Regions from separate parts of the Streptomyces sp. NEAU-174 genome, predicted to be linked through region 2. Evidence: riboswitches for the same ligand, from Rfam matches in the RefSeq annotation. Region 2 holds a riboswitch; each other region holds the start of a gene.
What was found. Region 2 has a riboswitch for cyclic di-AMP ahead of ACT2CW_RS33740 (M23 family metallopeptidase). Riboswitches for the same ligand answer to the same signal wherever they lie in the genome.
Positions count from the first base shown of each region.

Region 1: it holds a riboswitch for cyclic di-AMP, as region 2 does, so the genes downstream of both, ACT2CW_RS44745 (LysM peptidoglycan-binding domain-containing protein) here and ACT2CW_RS33740 (M23 family metallopeptidase) in region 2, are expected to answer to the same signal.
Region 3: it holds a riboswitch for cyclic di-AMP, as region 2 does, so the genes downstream of both, tgmA (putative ATP-grasp-modified RiPP) here and ACT2CW_RS33740 (M23 family metallopeptidase) in region 2, are expected to answer to the same signal.
Region 4: it holds a riboswitch for cyclic di-AMP, as region 2 does, so the genes downstream of both, ACT2CW_RS00610 (C40 family peptidase) here and ACT2CW_RS33740 (M23 family metallopeptidase) in region 2, are expected to answer to the same signal.

Region 1 covers NZ_JBQTCE010000024.1:95,662-99,865, reverse strand. The annotation lists gene ACT2CW_RS44755 (cytochrome P450 family protein) at 1-28, shown strand, start outside; gene ACT2CW_RS44750 (transglycosylase family protein) at 214-1,233, shown strand; cyclic di-AMP (ydaO/yuaA leader) riboswitch at 1,489-1,656, shown strand; gene ACT2CW_RS44745 (LysM peptidoglycan-binding domain-containing protein) at 1,663-2,349, shown strand; gene eno (phosphopyruvate hydratase) at 2,560-3,840, shown strand; gene ACT2CW_RS44735 (FtsB family cell division protein) at 3,945-4,204, shown strand, end outside.
Region 2 covers NZ_JBQTCE010000013.1:271,057-275,260, reverse strand. The annotation lists gene ACT2CW_RS33750 (M16 family metallopeptidase) at 1-333, shown strand, start outside; gene ACT2CW_RS33745 (M16 family metallopeptidase) at 354-1,736, shown strand; cyclic di-AMP (ydaO/yuaA leader) riboswitch at 2,021-2,185, shown strand; gene ACT2CW_RS33740 (M23 family metallopeptidase) at 2,200-2,994, shown strand; gene ACT2CW_RS33735 (GntR family transcriptional regulator) at 3,276-4,031, shown strand; gene ACT2CW_RS33730 (HPr family phosphocarrier protein) at 4,188-4,204, opposite strand, start outside.
Region 3 covers NZ_JBQTCE010000003.1:302,220-306,423, forward strand. The annotation lists gene ACT2CW_RS10670 (ABC transporter substrate-binding protein) at 1-626, shown strand, start outside; gene ACT2CW_RS10675 (carbohydrate ABC transporter permease) at 640-1,557, shown strand; cyclic di-AMP (ydaO/yuaA leader) riboswitch at 1,807-1,963, shown strand; gene tgmA (putative ATP-grasp-modified RiPP) at 2,304-2,495, shown strand; gene tgmB (ATP-grasp ribosomal peptide maturase) at 2,504-3,442, shown strand; gene ACT2CW_RS10690 (glycosyl hydrolase) at 3,841-4,204, shown strand, end outside; gene ACT2CW_RS10695 (DedA family protein) at 4,200-4,204, opposite strand, start outside.
Region 4 covers NZ_JBQTCE010000001.1:140,403-144,606, forward strand. The annotation lists gene pcrA (DNA helicase PcrA) at 1-1,649, opposite strand, end outside; cyclic di-AMP (ydaO/yuaA leader) riboswitch at 1,808-1,993, shown strand; gene ACT2CW_RS00610 (C40 family peptidase) at 2,002-3,174, shown strand; gene ACT2CW_RS00615 (L,D-transpeptidase) at 3,280-4,038, opposite strand; gene ACT2CW_RS00620 (hypothetical protein) at 4,159-4,204, opposite strand, start outside.

The DNA of each region.
Region 1 (4,204 bases), on a different contig from region 2:
GGTGACCTGGAATTCCGCGGACGGCTGAGCCCCGCGAAACGGGCGGCCGAGAGCCCCAAGGCCCGTACGGGCGGACATAGGTGATGAATGATCAGCCGTGTGACCTTGGCGTGACCTGGGATACATCGCCTTGTGATGATCGAGTGCCCTCGCTATGTTCACCGGCAAACCTTGTCGCCATAGGGCCATAGCGCCATAGGAGAGGTCAATCGCATGCGTTCCGGTAATGGTCGACACCGTCGCCCCCGTCAGGCCCCGGCCATCATCGTCGCGGCGGGGGTCACGGGAGCGGGCCTCGCCATACCCCTCTTCGGGGCGGCCGGCGCACAGGCCGCCCAGACCGCCACCTGGGATCACGTCGCCGAGTGCGAGAGCGGCGGTATGTGGAGCGCCAACGAGGGCAACGGCTTCTACGGCGGGCTCCAGCTGACCCTCGACATGTGGAAGAAGTACGGCGGCACGGAGTACGCCCCGCGCCCCGACCTGGCCAGCCGCTCCCAGCAGATATCCGTCGCCGAGGCGATCCTGGGCGACCGCGGCCCCGACGCCTGGCCGAGCTGTGCGCTGGGCGCCGGGCTCACCGACGGCGGTGGCGCCCCCGATGTGGACCCCGGCAGCACGGCCACCTCGGACCCGGGGACGGGCCGCGGCGATGACGACCCGGGGGACCGGGGGCGGGACGGCTCCTCCTCGGACGCCGACCGTTCGGGGACGTCCGACGGCGCCGACGGGCCGGACGCGCCGGACGCGTCCGGGTCGGCCGAGGGTACGGAGGCGCCCCACACCTCCAAGTCCCCCGACGGGTTGGACGGCTCCGCCTCGGACGACCCGGCGGCGGACGATTCGGATGCGCACGATTCGGAGGCGGACGGCCCCTCGGGCTCGGACCGCCCCTCGGCGTCGGACGACTCCAGGACCCCCTCGGCCGACCCGTCGCCCTCCGGCCGCCACCGCGGCTCCCCGGACGCCGGGGAGGGGGCCGACGACGGCGACGCGGGGAGCGCACGGCCCTCCGGGCGCCATGCCTCGCGCGGCGCTTCGGACCGCGACGCGGGCTCCACGGACGACGATTACACTGTTCGCCCCGGTGACAACCTGTCAGGGATCGCCGAGCACCAGAATGTGTCCCGGGGTTGGGAAGGGCTCTACGAGTCCAACGAGGACCTCATCGGAACCGACCCCGATCTGATCATCCCTGGTCAGCGACTTGACCTCACCATCAGGGAGCAGTGATTCGGGGGGAATTGCCCGATCTGGACCCGGTGAGACATACATCTCGTCACATTTTCCGGGGCGCACCTCGTGTCCGATCCCTCCTCACCCGGCCCCACCTGCGCCGATGTGGGCCGGGTGAGATCAATTACAGCCCCATTCACTGCCCTTGGGGTGTTTGAACGTTCTTGGCAGGTGTGTTTAACGTCTTTCCGCTCGCCACCGCGGGCACCGTCGATCGTCACGCCGAATCCTGCCGGCGGTCGGGGGGAAGCCGACGCGTCAGCGCCGAAGGCAGGAGCGGGGGACCCAAGGTAGGTGCCGAGTGGCCTGTGGATACGGGCTTGTCGGCTAGGGGTGAAGCCGGGAGCGACCATCGCGACCGGCCGGGCAACTCACGTCCGAACCCGACAGCTCACCTCGTAGGCGTCGGTGAGGAAACGAACCAAAATGCTCAAGTCCAACGGGAAGCACCGCCGCCCCTCCAAGGCCACCCGTATCGCCGCGCTCACCGGTCTCGCCGGTGCCGCCGTGGCGGCACCGCTCATCGGGGCGACCTCCGCCTCCGCGGCCACCACCTCGCAGTGGGACCAGGTCGCGCAGTGCGAGTCCGGTGGCAACTGGTCGATCAACACCGGCAACGGCTACTTCGGCGGCTTGCAGTTCTCGAGCTCCACCTGGGCCGCCTACGGCGGCACGGCCTACGCCTCCACCGCGGACAAGGCCAGCAAGGCCCAGCAGATCCAGATCGCCGAGAAGGTCCTGGGCAGCCAGGGCAAGGGCGCCTGGCCGGTCTGCGGCAAGGGTCTGACCTCCGGCGGCAGCCCCTCCGCCCCGTCCGCGCCCTCCGGCTCGCAGGACCAGCCCTCGGCGACCACCAAGTCCGCCCCGGCCGCCCAGCCGGCGCAGCCGAAGGCCCAGCCGCGCACCGCGCCCGAGCACGCCGCGCGGCAGCAGACTCGTGGCCCGATCAAGAAGGGTGACGGCGAGTACAAGGTCAAGTCCGGCGACACCCTCGGCAAGATCGCCAAGGTTCACGACGTCAAGGGCGGCTGGAAGAAGCTCTTCGAGCTGAACAAGGACATCGTGGAGCAGGCCGACCTGATCTTCCCGGGCCAGCAGCTGCACCTCCGCTGAGCCACGGTCATGACGGGCCCCGGCCGGGCGTGCCGCCCCTATGGCGCGCCCGGCCGGGGCTTTCCCAATGCGCGGGAATTCTGGATTTTGATCCGGAATCCGGCGTTTTGTGTCGTGCCCCTGTCTCGTGGGGCGGGCGAACGCGGGGCGCAGCCCTCCCGGCCCGTTAGGCTCGTGCTGCTACCGCAGACCCATACGAAGGAGAACCTCGTGCCGTCCATCGACGTCGTCGTAGCTCGCGAGATCCTCGACTCGCGAGGCAACCCCACGGTCGAGGTCGAGGTCGGCCTCGACGACGGCAGCACCGGCCGTGCCGCCGTGCCGTCCGGCGCCTCCACCGGCGCCTTCGAGGCCCTCGAGCTCCGTGACGGCGACAAGAACCGCTACAGCGGCAAGGGCGTGGAGAAGGCCGTCCTCGCCGTGATCGAGCAGATCGGCCCCGAGCTGGTCGGCTATGACGCCACCGAGCAGCGGCTGATCGACCAGGCGATGTTCGACCTGGACGCCACCCCGGACAAGTCCTCGCTCGGTGCCAACGCGATCCTCGGCGTCTCCCTCGCCGTCGCGCACGCCGCCTCCGAGGCGTCCGACCTCCCCCTCTTCCGCTACCTCGGCGGCCCGAACGCCCATCTGCTGCCGGTGCCGATGATGAACATCCTCAACGGCGGGTCGCACGCCGACTCCAATGTGGACATCCAGGAGTTCATGATCGCCCCCGTGGGCGCGGAGTCCTTCTCCGAGGCCCTGCGCTGGGGGGCCGAGGTCTACCACACCCTGAAGTCGGTGCTGAAGGAGCGCGGTCTGTCCACCGGCCTCGGCGACGAGGGCGGCTTCGCGCCGAACCTCGGCTCCAACCGCGAGGCCCTCGACCTGATCCTCGAGGCGGTCAAGAAGGCCGGCTACCAGCCGGGCCAGGACATCGCGCTCGCGCTGGACGTCGCCGCCTCCGAGTTCTACAAGGACGGCGCGTACCAGTTCGAGGGCCAGTCCCGCTCCGCCGCCGAGATGACCTCGTACTACGCCGAGCTGGTCGCCGCGTACCCGCTGGTCTCCATCGAGGACCCGCTGAACGAGGAGGACTGGGACGGCTGGAAGACCATCACCGAGCAGCTCGGCGACAAGGTCCAGCTGGTCGGCGACGACCTCTTCGTCACCAACCCCGAGCGGCTGTCCCGCGGTATCGACAGCGACACCGCGAACGCCCTGCTGGTCAAGGTCAACCAGATCGGCTCGCTGACCGAGACCCTCGACGCGGTCGAGCTGGCCCAGCGCAACGGCTACAAGTGCATGATGTCGCACCGCTCCGGTGAGACCGAGGACGTCACCATCGCCGACCTGGCCGTCGCCACCAACTGCGGCCAGATCAAGACCGGTGCCCCGGCCCGCTCCGAGCGGGTGGCCAAGTACAACCAGCTGCTGCGCATCGAGGAGATCCTCGACGACGCCGCGGTGTACGCGGGCCGTTCCGCCTTCCCGCGCTTCAAGGGCTGAGCGGACACGTCTGACGCCCGTCCCCGGCCGTGGTCCCGTACCGTGGCCGGGGACGGCGTCGCTCGACGGCGTTACCCAAGCGAAGTCATCACCGGGGAGGCGACGTGCCGGCGGATCGGGAACGGTTCTCCACCGCGACCAGGCTCAAGGCGCTCGGCGAGCACGCCGCCGCCCGGGTCTACCGCGTGCGCACCAAGCGCCGCCGCGGCCGGCTGACCGGCCGGGCCGCCCTGCTCGCGCTGGTCGTCTGCTCCCTCGTCGTGGCGCTCGCCTATCCGATGCGGCAGTACATCTCCCAGCGCTCCGACATCGCCGAGCAGCGGCACGAGGCCCAGCGGGCCCGCGAGGACGTGAAGAAGCTGCG
Region 2 (4,204 bases):
GCCCGCTTCGCCGAGGAGGGGCCGACCCCGCAGGAGATGGAGCGCGCCCAGGCGCAGATCGAGCGCGAGTGGCTGGACCGGCTGGCCACGGTCGGCGGCCGGGCCGACGAGCTCTGCCGTTACGCGGTGCTCTTCGGCGACCCGCAGCTGGCGCTGACCGCCGTGGAGCGGGTGCTCGACATCAGCCCCGAGGAGGTGCGGGCCGTGGCCGCGGCGCGGCTGCGCCCCGACAACCGCGCCGTGCTGGTCTACGAGCCCGTCCAGGGCGCCGAGGACGCAGCCGACACCGCCGAAGCCGCCGAGACCGACGCAGAAGGGGAGGCGGCCCAGTGAGCGACGCCGTCACCGCGACCATGACCTTCCACCCGCAGCCCAAGGGCGGCGCCCCCAGGCCGTGGGCGTTCCCCGCCCCCGAGCGCGGTGAGCTGCCCAACGGCCTCACCGTGCTGCGCTGCCACCGCCCCGGCCAGCAGGTCGTCGCCGTGGAGATCAACCTGGAGGCGCCGCTGGACGCCGAGCCGGCCGGGCTCGAAGGCGTCGCCACGATCATGGCGCGCGCCCTGTCGGAGGGCACCGACAAGCACGACGCCGAGGAGTTCGCCGCCGAGCTCGAGCGCTGCGGCGCCACGCTGGACGCCCACGCCGACCACGCCGGCGTCCGCGTCTCCCTGGAGGTCCCGGTCTCCCGGCTGCCCAAGGCGCTCGGTCTGGTGGCCGACGCGCTGCGCGCCCCCGCCTTCCCGGACGGCGAGGTCGAGCGGCTGGTGCGCAACCGGCTGGACGAGATCCCCCATGAGCTGGCCAACCCGGCCCGCCGCGCCTCGATGGCCCTCTCCGCGGAGCTCTTCCCGGCCGAGTCGCGGATGTCCCGGCCGCGCCAGGGCACCCAGGAGACCATCGAGGGCATCGACGCCGCGGCCGTGCGGGCCTTCTACGAGGCACATATCCGCCCCTCCACCGCCACCGCCGTCATCGTGGGCGACCTCGGCGGCGTCGACCTGGACCGGGCGCTCGCGGACACCCTCGGCGCCTGGACGGGCGGGGCGGGCGCGCCGCGCACGGCTCCGCCGATCGTCGCGGACGACACCGGCCGTGTGGTGATCGTCGACCGGCCGGGCGCGGTGCAGACCCAGCTGCTCATCGGGCGCGTGGGCGCCGACCGCCACGACCGGGTCTGGCCCGCGCAGGTGCTCGGCACGTACTGCCTGGGCGGCACCCTCACCTCCCGCCTCGACCGCGTGCTGCGCGAGGAGAAGGGCTACACCTACGGGGTGCGCGCCTTCGGCCAGGTGCTGCGCTCCGGGCCCCCGTCGCCCACGGGCGGCTCCTCGGGCGCCTCGATGCTGGCGATCAGCGGCTCGGTGGCCACCGAGGTCACCGGCCCCGCGCTGGACGACCTCTGGAAGGTGCTGCGCACGCTGAAGGAGCAGGGGCTGACCGACGACGAGCGCGATGTCGCGGTGCAGAACCTGGTGGGCGTCGCCCCGCTGAAGTACGAGACGGCGGCGTCCGTCGCGAACACCCTCGCGGACCAGGTCGAGCAGCATCTTCCGGACGACTTCCAGGCGCAGTTGTACGCCCGGCTGGCGGAGACCGGCACGGTGGAGGCCACCGCCGCGGTGGTGAGCGCCTTCCCGGCGGACCGGCTGGTCACGGTGCTGGTCGGGGACGCCTCGGCGATCGAGGAGCCGGTCCGGGCGCTGGGCATCGGCGAGGTCAGCGTCATCTCCAACTGAGGCGGGGAGAGTTGGCCGGATCCGTGCGCTGAACCACCGGTCCGGCCGACTCGCTGACGGTCCCGCGGACGGTCCGGTGGGCCTCCGGTCCATGAGCCGGCGGCGGAGGGACCCCGGCCCCGGAAGGGCGCCGGAGTCCATCCGACATGCCCGATTTATAGGATTGACTGCTTGTTTGGTTTGTGGGGAGAGCAACAAAAAACCGGAACCGTTTGGTGATCGAAAGCGAGCCCGTTTAGCGTCAGTCCGGCTGTTCGCCAGCGACCCGCCGCACCCGCGGCACCGGACAGTCATCGCCGAGTCCCCGTACGGCGCAAGCCAGGGGAGCCGGGGACCCAACACGTCCCCAGGGGTGAATCGGGCGCCTTCCCCGGCCGGGGGAGGGGTCCGTAGGAGACCTTCCTGCTCCGAACCCGTCAGCTAACCCGGTAGGCGAGAAGGAAGGAAAGGAGTGCGCCTCAGTATGGCGTCCACCCGCACTGCCACCGGGAAGCACCGCCGCACCACCAAGGTCAACATCCGCACGAGCGCCAACGTCGTGGGCATCACGACCGTCGCCTCGGGTGTGGTCGCCGGGATCACCGGACAGGCGTTCGCGGCCGACGGGGCCCCCGATCCCCAGCAGACCGGTCTGACCCAGGCGATCGTGATCGGCGACGGGATCGCGGACCACATCGAGGCCCAGGCGCAGTCCCAGGAGACCGCCGCCGAGCAGGCCGCCGCCAAGGCCAAGGCAGAGGCGATCGCCCGCCAGGAGGCCGCCAGGAAGGCGGAGGCCGCGGCGAAGAAGGCCAAGGCCGAGCGCGAGGCCAAGGAGCGCGCGGCGCGCGAGGCCGAGCGCAAGCGCCTCAACACCTTCGTGTCGCCGATCAGCGGCTCCTACGTCTCCACCGGCTACCAGGCGTCCAGCGGGCTGTGGTCCTCCGGCACCCACACCGGTATCGACTTCCACGCCTCCACCGGCACCACGGTGCACTCCGTGGGCATGGGCGAGATCGTCGAGGCGGGCTGGGGCGGCTCCTACGGCAACAATGTCGTCATCAAGATGAACGACGGCACGTACACCCAGTACGGCCACCTGTCGTCGATCAGCGTCTCGGTCGGCCAGAAGGTCACCCCCGGCCAGCAGATCGGCCTGTCGGGCGCCACCGGGAACGTCACCGGACCGCATCTGCACTTCGAGGCCCGCACCAGCCCGGACTACGGCTCGGACATGGACCCGCTGTCGTACCTGCGTAACCACGGCGTCAACGTCTGACGCACGGCGTCAACGTCTGACCCGTCGCGCGTCCGGCGCGAACGCCGCGCGGGTCCCACGATCCCGGGATCCCGGGATTCCGAGACCCCGTGAGACTTCCGAGAAGGCCCCGTCCGCCGGACGGGGCCTTCGGCGTGCCACCGCCCGGCTGACCAAAAAATATCCATGAAATGCTTCCCGCCATCGGAAATGGCGGCCGCGTGGAATAGAGTCTGTCAACGCGCGTTCCATGGTTAGTTTCGCGGGCGTTAAGGCGGAGGTTCGACAATGCGGGACCGTAAATGAGCGGGGATACGAACGCGGTCCAGGGCGGTCGCCGGATTTCGGCACACGCGATCTGCGCGGCGATTCGCGACGACATCGTCTCCGGTGCGTATCAGCCCGGCAGCCGCCTCACCGAGGAACTGCTCGCCCGGCGCTACGGCGTCTCCCGGGTGCCGGTCCGCGAGGCCCTGCGCACCCTGGAGTCCGAGGGCTTTGTGACCACCCGGCGGCACGCGGGGGCCTGCGTCGCCCAGCCCTCCGAGCGCGAGGCGGCCGATCTGCTGGACATCCGCGCGCTGCTGGAGCCGCTGGGCGCCGCACGGGCCGCACAGCGCCGCACCGAGGCCCATCTGAAGGTGCTGCGCGGACTGGTCCGGCTCGGCCGGGAGCGGGCCCAGGGCGGTCAGCTCGGCGAACTGCGGCCGCTGGGCGACTGGTTCCACGAGACGCTCGCCCAGGCGTCCGGCAGCCCGAGCCTGGCCGCGCTGCTCGTCCAGCTGCGCCGTAAGACCGCGTGGGTGTACGCGGCCGCTCCCGGCCCGCGGCCCGCGCCCCCCGAGGGCGCCGTGCGCCCCGACCCGGCCGCGCGGGCCATGGAGTCCTGGGCGGAGCACGGCGCGCTGGTGGACGCGGTGGCGCGCGGCGACGCCGACCGCGCGCGGGCGCTCGCCACCGCGCACACCGAGCGCGCGCTGTCGGAATACCGGCTGCGCCGCCCGATTCCGGTGAGGACTTCGAAACATTCCGTCAACACGGCGAGCGGCCGGAATTAACAGAGCTCCCGTATACAACTCTTGGGAATTCTGTACGCGGAAACATGAAAACGGCGGGGCTGCGGTGACCATTACGGCCACCGCGGCCCCGCCGTGCCGAATCCCTGAAATCACTCCGGGAATCACCAGGGAATTCCAGGCAGGGCTCGCCCGGGGTCAGACGGTCTCGGGAA
Region 3 (4,204 bases), on a different contig from region 2:
TCCTCAAGACCGTCTACTCCGAGAAGCTGGGCCCGGACATCTCCGACGCCCTCGACCCCAACGTCGGCACCACCGTCTACAGCGAATGGCTGCCCAAGGGCGAGCTGGCCATCGCCCTCGACGGCTCCTGGCTCGGCCAGAACTGGCTGAAGACCGGCGGCAAGCCGTGGCCCGAGTGGTCCAAGACCCTCGGCCAGGCCCCGATGCCCACGCAGCACGGCCAGGCGCCCGGCAAGGTCAGCATGTCCGGCGGCTGGACGTGGGCGATCACCGCGAAGTCCAAGAACCCCGATCTGGCCTGGAAGTTCATCCAGCAGCTCCAGACCAAGGACAACGCGGTCACCTGGGACATCGTCGACGCGCAGATCGCGGTCCGCAAGGACGTCGCGCAGGACCCGAAGTACACCTCGTCCATGCCCGGGATCACCTTCTTCACGGGCCTGGTGAAGAACACCCACTACCGGCCCACCACCCCCGTCTATCCGCAGGTCTCCACGGCGATCGGCGAGGCGATGGAGGCGGCGACCACGGGTGACTCCTCACCGGAGAAGGCCGCGAAGTCCTACGACGACCAGCTGAAGTCCATCGCCGACGGCGCCACGGTGGCGGCGGGCGGCCAGGGCTGAGGGCCGCCCCCCGATGGCAACCGCGACCAAGGTGGCGGCGGCCCCGACGGAGACCCCGGCCCGGCCGGGCCCCCGTCGCGGCCGCCCCCTGCGCTGGCTCCCGCTCGCCCCCGCCACCGTCATGCTGCTGCTCTTCCTCGGTGGCCCGATCGCCTACTGCGTCTATATCGCCTTCACGAACATGCAGCTCACGGGCGCGTCCTCCACGGACTTCGTGGGCCTGGACAACTTCCAGCGCGCCTTCGGGGACGACGACTTCCGTAACGCGGTCGTCCTCACCCTCGTCTTCACCCTGCTCTCCTCCCTCGTCGGCCAGAACACCCTCGGCCTAGCCCTGGCCGCCCTGATGCAGCGCGCCTCCCGGCCGGTGCGCACGCTCACCGGCTCGATCGTCATCGCGGCCTGGGTCGTCCCCGAGATCGTGGCGGGCTTCCTGCTGTACGCGTTCTTCCGCCGCGAGGGCACGCTCAACGCGCTGCTGGACTGGCTGGGCCTGCCGTCCCAGAACTGGCTCTACACCCTGCCCATCCTCGCCGTCTCCTTCGCCAACGTCTGGCGCGGCACGGCCTTCTCGATGCTCGTCTACTCCGCCGCGCTGTCGGAGATCCCCAAGGAGATCACCGAGGCCGCGGAGGTCGACGGCGCCGGCGGCCTCGGCCGCTTCTGGCACATCACCCTGCCGATGATCCGCCGCTCCATCGGCACCAATCTGATGCTGAACACCCTCCAGACGCTGTCGGTGTTCGGCCTCATCTGGGCCATGACCCGAGGCGGCCCGGGAAACCGCAGCCAGACCCTCCCGGTCTTCATGTACGACCAGGCGTTCAACAAGTCCCTCATCGGCTACGGCACGGCGGTGGCCCTGCTGTTGCTGCTGGTGGGTGCGTTGTTCTCGGTGGTGTACCTGCGGCTGATGCGCGAGGAGGTCTGAGCTCCCCGCTCGGCGGGGCACACGCCGGGCGGAACGTGATTGCCGACACACAACACACACATCCGCGCCCCTGTTGTCAGGCATGTCACACTTATCCATCCCGAACGTGACCGCGCCAGGAGCGAGTTCGCTCATGCCCACTTGTGAAGACCTTGTGTTCGAACCGAGGTCCCTCTAGCGTGCTCGGCGTTCGAGAAGCGAACACCACGTTGCCGGGCCGCCGAATCCTGCCCACCGGCGCCGCGGCAGCACGTCATCACACCGTCGGGCAGGAGTGGGGGACCCACTTGCGCCGTGCGGACAACACGTACCGGACGGCTAGGGGTGAAGCCGTGGAAGCACACGGCCGGGTGAATCTCCAACCCGAACCCGACAGCTCACCTCGCAGGCGTTCCGGAGTACGGAGCCACCCTGATGTCTGTCGTCGGACAACACCGCTCCCCATGCCCTCAAAGCGCCGCCCAGCGCCTCCTCGGCCGCGCCTCCCCTGTCGGCGCACCCCTCGCGTTTCCGGTTTCTCCACGCAGTGAGTGAAGAAGGCCGCCGACTGGTGTGACCTCAGCCGTATACCGGGGTCACTCATCCACGTACGAGCACGCGGCCGGTGCTGAGCCCTGCCTCCTCGGTGTGCGCGTTTGACGGGGCGGGGTCGCTGCCGGCTTGGCGGGCTCGGAAGCCAGTGCGGCCGTCTGCCGCTCAGCCAGCTCGGAACCCGCCGTGCCTTCCGTCAAACAGGAGGAGACATGTTGAAACCCTTCGCGTTGGACTACGCCCGCCCTGCCGCGCCCCCGCCCATCGTGATCCCTTACGCCTATGACCCCAGACGGCAGTGGAACGTCCTGCCCGACGGCCGCCCGGCCACCAGCGACCGCGCCTTGCTGCTGGCCGCGAGCACCACCTGCTCCACGGCAGGTTCCAAAACCCACTTCGACGACTGACGGGTCCCATGACGGTCCTCATACTGACCTGTGCCGAGGACGTGACCGCGGACATGGTGGTGTCGGCCCTGGACGACCGGGGCGTCCCGGTCGTACGCCTGGACCCTGCCGACCTCCCCGGCCGGGTCAGCCTGTCAGCGGAGTACGTCCAGGGCGACTTCCACGGTCACCTGTCGACCGGTGACCGGGTGGTGAGCATGACCGGACCGCGCTCTATATGGGTACGCAGACCCGGTCGCCCGGCCGCGCAAGCCACCCATCAGGCCGAATGGCTCACGGCCGAGTCCGAACACGCCCTGTACGGAACTCTGCACGCAACGGGCACGCGCTGGATGAATCACCCGGTCGCGGCCCAGCAGGCCCGCCGCAAACCCTGGCAGCTGCGTGTCGCCCACCACAGCGGCTTCGCGGTGCCCCCCACGCTGATCACCAGCTTCCCGCAGATCGCACGCGACTTCGCCGCCCGGTACCGGGATCTCGTCGTGAAGTCGATTTCGGGAGCACACCCCAGTGACCCACCGATGGCACTTCCCACCAGTCGTGTCGAGCCGGATGCCGACTTCGCAGGGGTGACAGCCGGCCCCACCCTTCTTCAACAGCGCGTACCCAAGCGTGCGGACATCCGGCTGACCTGTGTCGGAGACGAGTTGTTCGCCGCCCGGAAGTTGTCCGACCCCAAGGAGGTGGACGGGCGCTTCACCGACAACGGCGCCCTCTGGTCCCCGGCCCGCATACCTGACCGCATCGCGGGGGCCGTCCGTGCCTACGTGTCTCTCGCCCAACTCGCCTACGGCGCTTTCGATTTCGCCGAGGACGGTGACGGCACCTGGTGGTTCCTCGAGTGCAACCAGGGCGGGCAGTTCGGCTTCATCGAGCTGGAGACCGGCCAGCCCATCGCCGAGGCCGTCGCGGCCTGGTTGGCCAGTCGATCCACCCCTCCTCGGTAACGGCGGCCCGGAAGACCGCCCAGGCGGCAGGCGTGCAACGGATGGCCGGGCCGCTGGAGTGAGGGACCCGGCCGGGTCTCCGGGGGCGGCTCCCACGGCGGTGGTGGCGGGCCCTTCCCTCCGCACGCTCCGGTGCCCGACTCCCGGCTCATGTCCCTGTCTGTGGTCACACCCTCAGCTGTCCGCGGGGACGGCCGCGTTCCCAGAGCCGGAGGGCTTGGATTCGACGAACCTCCCCGTGCGCCCCGTCCGGCGGTCGTAGACGAACGCAAGGAGAGACGTCAACTGCTACTTCAGGCCATATCTGGCCGTACCGGTTGGGACCGGTCCCAACCGGCTCGCGATATACCCCGAACGTCGCCGAACGAGCGATTCACACAACCGGAAGGACACCAGACATGGGTACGCGCAACGCCCTCCTCGGGACCATCGCCGCAGCAGGGCTCACCGGAGCCATGCTCACCGCGGTGACTGCGGCTCCGGCTCAGGCCGCCGAAGGCTGCAACACCAACAACGCCAGGACGGTCGCGTCCGCCTCGACCCACTCCCGCGGCATCGAGCTGCGGTACAACGGGACATGCGCATGGGGCAGGATCTTCGGCTCCCCGGGTGACCTGGTGTGGGTGGACCGCAGCTACGACGGCGGCCGAACCTGGAGCCAGCTCAGCGTCACCAAGATCAACACCGGTGGTAGCAACCACACCGACGCGTTCAACAACAAGGGCAATCTCATGCGGGCCTGTGGCAAGGCCGGCAACTATC
Region 4 (4,204 bases), on a different contig from region 2:
GCCCCGGACTCCACGATGGTGTGCAGCTCCTCCATGAGCGTGTTGAACCGCTTGACGGCGTTGGCCGAGCGGGCCGCCATGCCGTACGCCTCGTCGACCCGGCGCAGCGCCTGCGGGAAGGTGATCTTCTCGCGCAGCGACAGCGCGTCGATCATGGCTTCCGCGCGCTCGCCGATGCCGCGCTTGGGCACGTTCAGGATCCGGCGCAGCGGGACGGAGTCCTCGGGGTTGGCCAGCACCCGCAGATAGGCGAGGACGTCCCGGACCTCCTTGCGCTCGTAGAAGCGCACGCCGCCGACGACCTTGTACGGCAGCCCGACGCGGATGAAGACCTCTTCGAAGACACGGGACTGGGCGTTGGTGCGGTAGAAGACCGCCACGTCCCCGGCCTTGGCGTCGCCCGCGTCGGTCAGCCGGTCGATCTCGTCGGCGACGAACTGGGCCTCGTCGTGCTCGGTGTCGGCCACATAGCCGGTGATCTCGGTCCCGGCGCCGGCGTCCGTCCACAGGTTCTTCGGGCGGCGGTTCTCATTGCGCTCGATGACCGCGTTGGCCGCGCTCAGGATGGTCTGGGTGGAGCGGTAGTTCTGCTCGAGGAGGATCGTCCGCGCGGTGGGGTAGTCCTCCTCGAACTGGAGGATGTTACGGATCGTGGCGCCCCGGAAGGCGTAGATCGACTGGTCGGCGTCGCCCACCACGCACAGCTCGGCGGCCGTGGTCTCCTCGGTGTCGGTGCCCACCAGCTCGCGCACGAGTGTGTACTGCGCGTGGTTGGTGTCCTGGTACTCGTCCACCAGGACGTGCCGGAAGCGGCGGCGGTAGTGCTCGGCGACGTCCGGGAACGCCTGGAGCAGATTGACCGTGGTCATGATGATGTCGTCGAAGTCCAGCGCGTTGGCCTCGCGCAGCCGCGCCTGGTACATCACATACGCCTCGGCCAGCGTCTTCTCAAAACCGTCTGCCGCCTGCCCGGCGAAGGTCTCCTCGTCGATCAGCTCGTTCTTGAGGTTGGAGATCTTGGCGCTGAAGGACTTCGGCGGGAACCGCTTGGGGTCGAGATCCAGATCCCGGCAGACCAGCGCCATCAGTCGCTTGGAGTCGGCCGCGTCGTAGATCGAGAACGACGAGGTGAAGCCCAGCTTCTTCGACTCCCGGCGCAGGATGCGGACACAGGCGCTGTGGAAGGTGGACACCCACATGGCGTTGGCCCGGGGGCCGACGAGCTCCTCGACGCGCTCCTTCATCTCGCCCGCCGCCTTGTTGGTGAAGGTGATGGCGAGGATCTGGCCGGGGTGGGTGGAGCGGGCGCCGAGCAGATAGGCGATGCGGTGGGTGAGCACCCGGGTCTTGCCGGAGCCGGCGCCCGCGACGATCAGCAGCGGCGAGCCGGTGTGCTCCACGGCGGCCCGCTGCTGCTCGTTCAACCCCTCGAGCAGGGCGGACGGGTCCACGACGGGCCGGGCCGCGCCGTCCCGGTAGTGGGCCTCCCGGGGCACGGGCGCGTCGAAATCGCCGCTGAAGAGGTGATGCGGCACGTCCTCGGCACCGCCGTGACCAGGGTGTGCCGATTCCTCGGGCGGCGGTGGCCGCTCCTCGTCCGAAGGAGGCCCGAGGTCCGCCAGGAAGCTGTCGTCAAAGAGGCTGCTCATCGCTCCCCGAGTCTAGGCCGCCCCACTGACAGCCGACGTCCGAACATCACGAAACGGTTTCGGGCAAAACGGTCACCAGTCTTCACAGGAGCCCCACGTGTTGGCTACCGTCCTGCGTCAGGCGGCCCGGAAGATCCGTCGGCGAACCACGTCGGCACGGGCTGCCTCCGCCGAGTCCGGTACGCCGTGAGGCGCCCGGAGCCGGGGACCCAACAACGCAACACCGGGGTGAATCGGCCCGAAACGGTGCGGCACGGACAGTGCCGCCCGGACACGGCCGTAGGGCAGCCTTCCGTACCGCCCGAACCCGACAGCTAACCCGGTAGGCGGTCCACGGAAGGAGTCGCCTCCCTTGGCGTCGCACCGCAAGCCGCGGAGCCGAATACCCGCCCCGCTCACCGGTCACAGCCGCCGTACGGCCGTCGGGTTCACCACGGCCGCCCTCGCATCCGTCACCCTCCTCTCCCAGTCGGCCAACGCCGCGCCCACCGACCCCAAGCCGGCCGCCCAGTCGATCGAGCAGGTGAAGGAGAAGGTCGACACCCTGTACCACCAGGCGGAGACCGCCACCCAGCGCTACAACGCCGCCAAGGAGCGCACCGACCAGCAGCGGGCCAAGGTCGACAAGCTGCTGGACTCCGTCGCCCAGCGCACCGAGAAGCTCAACGAGGCGCGGCGCATGCTCGGCAACTACGCCGCCGCCCAGTACCGCGACGGCGGAATGGCCCGCTCCGCCGCGACCCTGCTGTTCTCCAACGATCCGCAGGACGTCTTCGACCAGTCGCATCTGATGGACCGGATGACCGGCCGGCAGAAGCAGGCCGTCGACGACTTCCAGAAGCAGCGGGTGAAGGCCGCCAAGGAGCGCGGCAAGGCCAGCGAGAGCCTCGCCTCGCTGACCGCGTCCCAGAAGCAGCTGAAGGTCCAGAAGAAGACCGTCCAGGACAAGCTGACCGAGGCGCGGCGGCTGCTGGCGAATCTGACCGCCAAGGAGAAGGCGCGGCTGGCGGCGATCGAGAAGAAGAAGGCGGAGGAGGCCCGCCGTAAGGCCGCCGAGCTGGCCGAGAAGCAGCGGCAGGAGGCGGCCGCGCGCAAGAAGCAGCAGGAGCAGGAGCAGCAGAACGCGGGTGGCTCCGGTTCGACGGCGCCCTCCACCCCCTCGGCCCCGGCAGGCAGCTCCAAGGCGGCCCAGGCCATTGCCTTCGCCAAGGCGCAGCTCGGCAAGCCGTACGTCTGGGGCGCCACCGGGCCCAGCTCCTTCGACTGCTCGGGGCTGACGCAGGCGGCCTGGAAGTCGGCCGGGATCTCGCTGCCGCGCACCACCTGGGACCAGGTGAAGGCCGGTACGCGGGTCTCGACGTCGCAGCTCCAGCCGGGCGATCTCGTCTTCTTCTACGACGACATCAGCCATGTCGGCCTCTACATCGGCGACGGGATGATGATCCACGCGCCGAAGCCGGGCGATGTGGTGAAGAAGGCGCCGATCACGGAGATGCCGATCTACGGGAGCGTACGGCCCTCGTAGGCCCCCTGATCCCGACGATGCCGCTGCCCGGGGCCGGGACCCCGGGCAGCGGCATCGTCATCGGCTCGGCGGCGCCGTCAGCGCTTCAGCGGCGCCGCCAGCGCCTCAGGTGCCGGGCTTGCGCCCGTAGACGTACACGTCGTCGCCGTTCTTCAGCAGGCTCCAGTACTTCTTGGCGTCGCCCTTACGCATGTTGACGCAGCCGTGGGAGCCGGGCGGCGACCATACGCTGCCGTCGATCGAATGAAACGCCTGGCCGCCGTCGAAGAACTGGCTGTAGGGCATGGCGACCTTGTAGAGCGTCGACCAGTGGTTGATGTTCCGCCAGTAGACCCTCTTCAGCCCGGTGCGGGTCTCGAAGCCGTCCCGCCCGGACCGCACCGGCACCGGTCCGTAGACCAGCCGGGAGCCGTCCTGGACCCAGCTCAGCTGGCGGGTGAGGTCGACGCAGGCGATCCGGCCCTTGTTGGTCGGGCACTTCCGCGCCGCGTTCGGGTTGTGCCCGGCGGCCTTCTGGGCGCTGATGAGGTTCATCACACCCGAGGTGATCGGGCCCGCGTAGCCGATCGTCGGACTGATGCCGTGGTCGATCTGGAACTTCTGGATCGCGAGACAGTCCGCTCGCGACTGCCGCCCGTCCACCGGACGGCCCAGGAAGCGCTCGGCCTGCCGCTGATACGGCCCCGCGGTGGTCGTGCACGACGACGCGGCCATGCTCACCGGTGTCACCGTGCCGGCCGACCGGCCCAGCGGCCGCGCCTGAGCCTGCGCCGGACCGGCGACGGCCACCGCGAGCGGCACCACCATCCCCGCCAGCCCCAGCGCGACGCCCACGCGCCGCCCATGACTTCTGACTGCCCCCAATACCCCCATTGGCCACTCCTCTCGACTGCCTCGCTCTTTACTAAGACAGCTCGCGAGTGCAAACGGTTGCCTCGGGATCGTGTCGCGTTGTCGTGGGATTACCCCCAGAACATTCGTTCGTCAGGTCCACAGCACGGCGATGAAGATGTTTGCCGTTGTCAAGGCA